DNA from 4 places in the Roseibium sp. RP-7 genome. Region 2 is predicted to be linked to each of the others. Evidence: predicted binding sites of a transcription regulator. Region 2 holds the regulator's gene; each other region holds the start of a gene.
The links. Region 2 encodes LexA, which represses DNA repair genes until DNA is damaged. Its sites were predicted from a motif close to TGTTCNNNNTGTGTTCNG; they were not measured.
Positions count from the first base shown of each region.

Region 1: uvrA (excinuclease ABC subunit UvrA) is a predicted target of LexA. The motif match lies at 1,051-1,068, and genes of this name have one in related genera.
Region 3: ACVDG9_RS17045 (carbohydrate kinase family protein) is a predicted target of LexA. The motif match lies at 1,208-1,225, and genes of this name have one in related genera.
Region 4: ACVDG9_RS04605 (PA0069 family radical SAM protein) is a predicted target of LexA. The motif match lies at 1,243-1,260, and genes of this name have one in related genera.

Region 1 is NZ_JBRKQA010000001.1:2,653,496-2,655,700, forward strand. Features, by position in the region: gene uvrA (excinuclease ABC subunit UvrA) at 1-854, opposite strand, end outside; gene ACVDG9_RS11975 (single-stranded DNA-binding protein) at 1,439-1,993, shown strand; gene ACVDG9_RS11980 (hypothetical protein) at 2,055-2,205, opposite strand, start outside.
Region 2 is NZ_JBRKQA010000001.1:2,908,090-2,910,294, reverse strand. Features, by position in the region: gene ACVDG9_RS13115 (ComEC/Rec2 family competence protein) at 1-577, shown strand, start outside; gene lexA (transcriptional repressor LexA) at 582-1,292, opposite strand; gene ACVDG9_RS13105 (hypothetical protein) at 1,414-2,205, opposite strand, start outside.
Region 3 is NZ_JBRKQA010000002.1:516,063-518,267, reverse strand. Features, by position in the region: gene ACVDG9_RS17045 (carbohydrate kinase family protein) at 10-957, opposite strand; gene ACVDG9_RS17040 (ATP-binding cassette domain-containing protein) at 1,640-2,205, opposite strand, start outside.
Region 4 is NZ_JBRKQA010000001.1:1,006,849-1,009,053, reverse strand. Features, by position in the region: gene ACVDG9_RS04610 (substrate-binding periplasmic protein) at 310-1,152, shown strand; gene ACVDG9_RS04605 (PA0069 family radical SAM protein) at 1,308-2,205, shown strand, end outside.

The DNA of each region.
Region 1 (2,205 bases), 250 kb from region 2:
TCGATTTCCGGAATGGTGAAGCCGGATACCGGGCAGGCAAATTTTTCGGAAAAGATCAGCCGTTCCGGGTTGCCGTTCTCGTCGGTCTTGTCGGCAAATTCGGCAATTGCAATGCCATCGGCAAGTTTCAGCGCCGTTTCCAGTGAATCGGCAAGCCGACCGGAGATATCGTCACGCACGACGATACGGTCTACGACGACGTCGATATCGTGCTTGAATTTCTTGTCGAGGGCAGGGGCCTCGGAAATCTCATGGAAGGTTCCGTCGATCTTGACGCGCTGGAAACCCTTCTTCATCAGCTCGGCAAGTTCCTTGCGATACTCGCCCTTGCGGCCGCGAACCATCGGCGCGAGCAGGTAGAGGCGGGCACCTTCTTCCAGTTCCAGAATGCGATCGACCATCTGGCTGACGGTCTGGCTTTCGATCGGCAGACCGGTGGCGGGGGAATAGGGAACGCCGACACGCGCAAACAAAAGGCGCATGTAATCGTAGATTTCCGTAACCGTCCCGACCGTGGAGCGCGGATTGCGGGACGTGGTCTTCTGTTCGATGGAGATTGCCGGCGACAGTCCGTCGATCTGGTCGACGTCCGGTTTCTGCATCATTTCCAGGAACTGACGCGCGTAGGCGGACAGGCTTTCCACGTACCGCCGCTGTCCTTCTGCATATATGGTGTCGAAGGCGAGTGACGACTTGCCTGAGCCAGACAGGCCGGTCATGACAATCAACTTGTCGCGGGGCAGGTCCAGATCGACGCCCTTGAGGTTATGCTCTCGTGCGCCACGGATGCTGATGACCCGTGTTGGGTCCGCCTTCCAGGCTTCTTCCGACTGCGATCCCTTGGCTGTCTTCATTGTCGTTCTTTCTGACCGCATGCGTCGCCCAAAGCCGATTGTTGCTCTCGCATACGCTAAGATGGTCCATTGCCGATGATGTCTGTTTGCCCCGATATAGCAGTTTCGGGCGGAGCTTCCAGTGAGGCATTTTCATTATCGTGCTGGAGGCACTTGTCGATGCGATGCCTGATTGAATCGCTTTTACAGAAATGGTAAGAACAAAACAAGTACATTAACGATTGCCGCGTCAGGAGCCGAGCAGAAATAGGTGACCGAAACCTCGCAGTTCGTGAGATAATGTCCTGACAGAAAAATCGGGGCTTGATTGGAACAAAAGTGGAGCAAATTGTAACTTGGCGCAATCAAGGATTGTGTCTGTCGACTTTGCTCGAATTTTAGGCGGATGAACCAGGCGGCAGTTTGTGAGTTGCCTTGTGGAAAATGAGTGAAGCCTGGCGAAAATAGCGGCGAAGCTGTTGGCGTGCCGTTAGGGTTCTGGTTTCTAGCAGCAAAGCTTGCAACGTTGACCGTTTATCGACACGTGCCGGAGAAGCACACGAACATCGTCGGCGGGGTCAACGAAAAACAAACAGGAGTTCAGTATGGCGGGCAGCGTCAACAAAGTAATTTTGGTCGGCAATCTGGGAGCAGACCCGGAAATCCGCCGTACGCAGGATGGCCGCCCGATCGCCAATCTCCGGATTGCGACGTCGGAATCCTGGCGCGACCGCAACACCGGTGAGCGTCGTGAAAAGACGGAGTGGCACCGCGTCGTGATCTTCAACGACGGTCTTTGCAAAGTTGCGGAGCAATATCTGCGCAAGGGATCAAAGGTTTATCTCGAAGGCCAGCTTCAGACCCGCAAATGGCAGGATCAGTCCGGTCAGGACCGGTACTCCACCGAGATCGTGCTGCAGGGCTTCAACTCCAACCTGACCATGCTTGACGGCCGCGGCGAAGGTGGCGGTGCATCCGGCGGTCTTCCCGATTACGGCAATGACTCACAAGGCGGCGGCGGAGGTGGCTTCGGCGGCGGCGGCTCCGGTTCCGGCGGGAATTTTGGTGGTGGCTATGGCGGCGGTTCCAGCGGCGGTGGCGGTTACGGCGGTCCGTCCGGTGGCGGTGGCGGCCCCATGGACGACGAAATTCCGTTCTGATCTTTTTCTGCCCTACCGGGTGCGGTCCCATGCTTTGGGGCCGCGCACCAGGGTATGTTGATCAACCGCCGACGTTCGGGTCGTAAGGCGTGTTCGGGTCATCAATGCCGTCGTAATATTCCTGCGCACTGCCGAGACCGCAGTGATAGACGGCTTCTTCTGCGCGTGTGTCGCCACCCGTAATCGGGGCGCCGTTGTGATGCGCGAATTCA
Region 2 (2,205 bases):
TGCCCGCGATGAAACGGGAACTTTGCGTTACGCAGCAAGGGGGAGATCGTTTGCAAGTGATCTCTGGCTGCAGTCGGAAGGAGTGAGGAATGATGCGATCTTGTCGCGCAAGATGAAATCGCCTCAAAGAAATTGCGATGACGACGGTTGTGTCATCAGGGCCTACGTCAATTCAGAGGACGCAGAACGGCTGGATAGCAGGCAATCGTTTCTTGCAATCGCGCAGCCAAAGACATTTGAAGCGTTTCAGCTGGATTGCCGATATGCCGATTTGGTCGTGACCGATCTTGTCGCTCCGGAGAGCTGCGGTGCAGCCCTCGTCCTGGATCGCGGTACGCGCACCGAACGTGGTGCCGTCTCCATCTGGCTATCGCCCGGTGATTTCAGCGAGGCCGCAAATGCTACGAGCGGTGCCAGTGCACCGGGCCATCCGCCAAACGAAAATCTGAAAATCAAGAAACTGAAGTATGCCATCCCTGATCCACCGCGCCCCTGGCATCACCAGGGTACGGTAACAAGAGATAGCCTGCGTCTAGCCGAGCGCGCCTCAGTGGCCGAAGCGCGCGCAGAGGAGTGACTGGTCAATACTGACGAAACAGGGCAACGAGGCGGCCCTGAACACGAACGCGGCCGGGACCGAAGATCCTGGTTTCATAAGCCGGGTTGGCTGCTTCAAGAGCGATGGAAGCGCCTTTCTTGCGCAGCCTCTTCAAGGTGGCTTCTTCATCGTCCACAAGTGCAACCACGATGTCGCCACTGTCGGCGCTGTCGGTCCGGCGGATAAGAACGGTATCACCGTCCAGAATGCCCGCCTCAATCATGGAATCACCACGAACCTCCAGCGCGTAGTGTTCCCCGCGACCAAGCAGGTCCTGCGGCACTGTGATGGAATGGCTGTGTGTTTGAATGGCCTCGATGGGCACGCCGGCTGCAATGCGGCCCATGACGGGAATTTCCGTAACACTGGACACCGGCACCGGTGCAGCTTTTTCCGGCTCCGGTTTGCCGAGTGAGCCTTCAATGACTTCAGGTGAGAAGCTGCCTCTTGGCCGTGGAGCGCCCAGGCCGGGTGCGATGGAGTCCGGAAGACGAACAACCTCCATGGCTCTGGCCCGGTTTGGCAGGCGCCGGATGAAGCCACGTTCTTCAAGCGCAGTGATCAGGCGGTGAATGCCGGACTTGGAGCGCAGGTCGAGCGCATCCTTCATTTCGTCGAAAGACGGCGGCACACCGGTTTCTTTCAGTCTTTCGTGAATGAACATGAGCAGTTCGTACTGCTTGCGCGTCAGCATGTAGGCGTCCCCTGACCGAGAAAACATCTGGTACAAATCAAGAACATGGTACCTGTTCTCATTGTGTTCTGCAAGGGTAAATGTTCTCTTACTGTTCTTGGCTTCGAACAAGTTGCCGTATTCAATCCGTCTCCGATATCGGATTCAGGTCGTCCTTCGATCCGGTCATGATCAGCAGTTCACAGGTGATCAAAGTCGGCGCGCCACCAGCGGTGAGAATGCCCCGATGCAGTCCACCTTCGAGATCAACGGCGCGGATTGGGATACAAAGCTCTTGCTTCGGTTTCGCGCCAGCGTTTGCAGACAGGAGTATCTCGGAGATCAGACCTGTCATCGGCTGGGCATCGCGGAACGCTGCTCCGGCCAGACTGCCCAGTCCATAGACTTCGTAGGAGGGTGCTTTCAGCTCTTTTGCGAGTTCTTGGATGCTGTCCGTCAGGTCGGCAAACGGAGCGAGTGTGGTGATAAGCGCATTGTAGTCGGTTGTCCGTGACTGTTCGTCATCCTGTTGCACACGAAACAGCGTGAATTCGGTTTCCGGATCCAGCGATGCCACGAAGGCTGCGCCTTGCAGGCCGTACCCTTTGATAGCCCCCTGATGCGCAACCTTCAGCGTATGCGGCAGTAAGTGGCCAAGGTGCTCGGCTTCTTCCTCGTGCCAATAAGCGTGTACATGAGCGAACCATTCACCATCTCGTATCCCGAGAATGGCAACTGCGGACTCCAGCGTTGCGCCTTTCGAAGAGTGCGTGTCGCTGTACCAGGCTGCATGTCGGTCATCGATTGCACAGGCAGGCATTACGAAGTCGAACGCTTCGAGCGTGAGCCCGGAAAGATCGAGAACGGCGGAGCTCAGTCCTTGGTGCGTGGCGAAGCGGCCCAGCGCCTCCAGCAAGGGAGTTTGCTCTGCCAG
Region 3 (2,205 bases), on a different contig from region 2:
GTCAGCCCCTCATTTCAGGGCCGACCACTCTTTTTCCAATTCGCTCCTGCGCGGCAGATCCGCTCCCCTCCGGGAGCAAGTGATGGCAGCTGCCCCGACAGCGAAGTCAAGAAGACGATTTAGCTGGCCGGCGTCAAGGGCTGCAAGCGCATCACGGTTGGTTGCACCTAGATGTTTCAGCCCTGCAAGCAGGGCTGCCTGGAAGGTGTCGCCCGCGCCAACGGTGTCTTCAACGGTTACCTTGATGCCCGGACGGCTGACTTCGATGCCTTCGGCAAATGCGGTTGCACCGTCGCCGCCCCGTGTGACGATGACCAGCGAAGCCCCCATGCCGAGCCAGGCGCGGGCAATGGTTTCAACGGGTTCACCGGGAGCGATCAGGGCAAGGTCTTCGTCCGACACTTTGACGACATCCGTCAACGGAACAAGGCTTTCCGTATTGCGGCGCCAGAGCGCCATGTCCGGCACCACGGTCGGGCGTATGTTCGGGTCGAAGGAGACCAGCGTATGGTCTCGCTCGCGTTCGATCAGAGCCCTGAAGGCGGCCGAAACCGGCTCGACCAGTGCCGTGTAGGACCCGATGTGCAGAAACAATAGCGGTTCGTCGAACTGCGGCAGGTCATCGACGGTCACCATGCGGTCAGCCGCGTTCTCGCCGTAGAACGTATAGGCAGGAGAGCCATGCTCATCCTTCTGGACGAGGCTGAGCGTCGTCAGGTAGTCAGTCCTCAGGATATAGCGTTCCGAAACGCCTTCACTGCGGAACTTCTGGACCAGACGTTCGCCAAGGGCATCGCGTGAAATGCCGCCGAAAAACCCGGCGCCCTCTTCAAGGCGCGCCAGCCCCATGGCCACGTTGAAGGGGGATCCGCCGATACGGGCGTCGAAAGAAACACTGTCGCCGGAACCGGCTTCTCCAAAGAGATCGAACAGTGCTTCGCCGCAAATCAAAAACATATACGTTCTGGTCTTTCGTCGTTTGTCAGGAACCGCATCGACGGCGGATTCATGGCTTTGTGTCATTTCGCGGCAGCGGCCTTTGAGACCACCGCCTCATCCGAAGGAGGCCCGCAAGGCGCCGAACTCGCCGCCCATCCTTCGAGACGAACCTTTCGGTTCTCCTCAGGATGAGGGTGTGGGTAGGAGTGGGCTGAACCCGGTGTCTCCCGCCACCTTATTGGTTTCAACGAGGCGCGCCAATGGCGCTCGTTGCATGTGTCTTCTCTGCCCCCACAACGGCTCATCAAACCACCACCTCATCCTGAGGAGGGCTATAGGCCCGTCTCGAAGGATGGGCCACGGGTGCTGAATTTGCCGCCCATCCTTCGAGACGAACCTTTCGGTTCTCTTCGGGACGAGGGTTCGGGTGGGAGAGGTGCTGAACCCGGATTCTCCCGCTCCCTTATTTGTTCCAACGAGGCCTGCCAATGGCACCCGTTGAATGACCTTTCTCCTCCCTACAGCGGCTTATCAAACCACCACCTCATCCTGAGGAGGGCCATGGGCCCGTCTCGAAGGATGGGCCACAAGCACCGAATTTGCTGCCCATCTTTCGGGACGAGCCTTTCGGTTCTCTTCGGGATGAGGTCCCGGGTAGGAGGCGCCGGATGAAAGGCACCTCCCGTTTTTCTACCCTGGCCTAGGCCGCCATGCTGTCCGGCGGATCCATGGCTCCGGTCATGATCGCCACCGCATCGGACATGGAAAAGTCCGACGGTTTGATGACACAAGCCCGACTGCCCAGCCGATGAATGTGGATACGGTCGGCAACCTCGAAGACATGGGGCATGTTGTGACTGATCAGTACGATGGGCAAGCCCCTGGCCCTGACATCCTTGATCAGCTCCAGCACGCGCCGGCTTTCCTTGACGCCGAGAGCGGCGGTCGGCTCGTCCATGATCACGACCTTGGAGCCGAAAGCGGCCGCCCGTGCCACCGCCACCCCCTGCCGCTGACCGCCGGAAAGCGTTTCAACGGCCTGGTTGATGTTCTGAATAGTGAGCAGCCCCAGTTCGTTCAGCTTTTCGCGGGCGATCTCTTCCATCTTCTTTCGGTCCAGCTGGCGCAGCCAGGTGCCGCGGAAGCCAGGTTTCTTCAACTCACGGCCCATGAACATGTTGTCGGTGATCGACAGGGCAGGGGACATGGCCAGGGTCTGGTACACCGTCTCGATCCCGGCTTCGCGGGCGTCGATGGGCGAGGTGA
Region 4 (2,205 bases), 1.9 Mb from region 2:
GTTTTTTGTTGGGGTTCTTAACAAACTCCAATAATCGGCCACCAACCTTCGCGATATATATCGCCGGGTAATGTCTACTTTGGTTGCATGAAAAGAAAAGACCGGGCGAAAGCTGTAGCAGTACCTCTTTCACATTTGTCATAGGGCCGTGAAAAGTTGCTCCAGTGTGAAACCGATCGGTATCCATTTGACGGTTTTCAGGAAAATAGCCCCTCTCTGGCAAATGGAACTGCCGGATTTCATGTTATCTTAAGAGTGCATACCAAAGCTGAAAGCTCTTACTTCGACCAGAACCCAAGCGATCGCGCCATGACGACACCCGATCAAAAGCCAACTTCAGGCGCAGGATACCTGACGCAGACGCTCGGCCGGATCTTGATGGGGCTCGCCGAGTTTGTTCTGTCCCTGGCTTTGCTGGCCGGGACAGCATCGGCCCGAGACCTCGTGGTGCTGGCAACCCCGGAAGAGCCATACAAGTTTGTCGAAGACGGGGTCTACAAGGGTATCGACGTCGAAGTTCTCGATGAAGTCATGCGCCGTCTCGGCCTTTCCTATTCGCTGGAACTGATCGATTCCGGAACTCGCATCCAACAGGAAGCGCGCGCCGGACGGGCGGACATGCTGCTATTGTTTTCCAAGAAGCCGGACCGGATGGAGTACCTGAACTATCCGGACGAAAGCTACATCGACATCAGCTGGAGCTTCTTCATCCGCGCCGAAGATGCCGGAACAATCCGTTTCGAAGGCTACGACGACCTGAAGGGGTTGCAGATCGGTATCACGCAGGATTTCGCCTATACCCCGGAGTTCCTCAACGCCGGCCTCGATTTTCAGACGGTCGCCAGCAACAATCTCCAGATCGGCATGCTGCTGGCAAAGCGTGTGGATGCCGTTCCCATGAACACCATCAGCACGCTCTACGAGGAAAAGAAGGCCGGGAGGCTGGACCAGTTGGCGACGTTACCGCTGCCGCTGATAACGAAGCCCTACTACAACGTCTTTGCCAAAGCTTCGACCTACCCGGACATCAAAAGCCTTCCCGGACGCTACGACGAAACCATTCGCGAGATGCAGTCCGACGGGACGCTGGATGCGATCCTGATCAAATACCTTGGTCGCCGGCCAGGTCACGATGACCGTGGCGGTTCCTGAATTCCGGCCTGGTCTGCAGTCCACCATCTTTTGAAGGTCAAAACCCACAAGGTGTAAACAGCATCTTGCGTCGCGTTGGCGTCGTGATAATGTTCTTGTTATGTTCCATTTCGTAACCTGGACGTTCTCGCGTGCCCTTCAGCCCCCCCGATGAGATTTCACTACCAGCCGACGCAGCCGGCCTTGTACCCGATGTCCGCTCCGTTGCCGAGCACAGGCGGCGGGGACGCGCGGCTGCGCTCAATGCCTCCGGCCGCTTCGAGAAATTAACTCGTGAATGTTTCGACGATGGCTGGGAAACGCTTGAAGACCTGCCGCCGCTGAAAACCCAGGTGCAGGAAGAGCGTGCGCGCACAATCATCACCCGAAACGAGTCGCCGGATATTTCCTTCGACCGCTCGATCAATCCGTACCGGGGCTGCGAACATGGATGCATCTACTGTTTCGCCAGACCGAGCCACGCGTTCATGGGGCTGTCTCCGGGCCTGGATTTCGAAACCAGGCTGTTCGCCAAACCCAATGCCGCACAGTTGCTTGAACGTGAACTTTCCCGCCCCGGTTATCAGCCGCGCGTGATCGCCATCGGCACCAATACTGATCCCTACCAGCCGATGGAACGCGGCTACAAGCTGATGCGTGAGATCCTGGAAGTGCTGGATAATTGCTCCCACCCGGTTGCGATCGTCACCAAGTCAGCCCTGGTCACGCGAGATATCGACATTCTGTCGAGGCTGGCAGAACGAAATCTGGTGAAGGTTGCCTTGTCGGTCACGACGCTCGACAAGAAGCTCTGCCGGGCCATGGAGCCGCGTGCGTCTGCCCCCCACAAAAGGCTTGAAGCCGTCCGGGCTCTCTCCGACGCGGGCATTCCCACGTCTGTAATGATGGCGCCTGTGATCCCAGCCCTGACAGACAGCGAAATTGAAAACGTTCTGGAAGCGGCAGCCGGGCATGGCGCGACGGAGGTCGCCTACATCCTTTTACGGCTTCCCCTGGAAGTGTCGGAACTCTTTCGGGACTGGCTGCTGCGAGAGCGTCCGGACCGCTACCGCC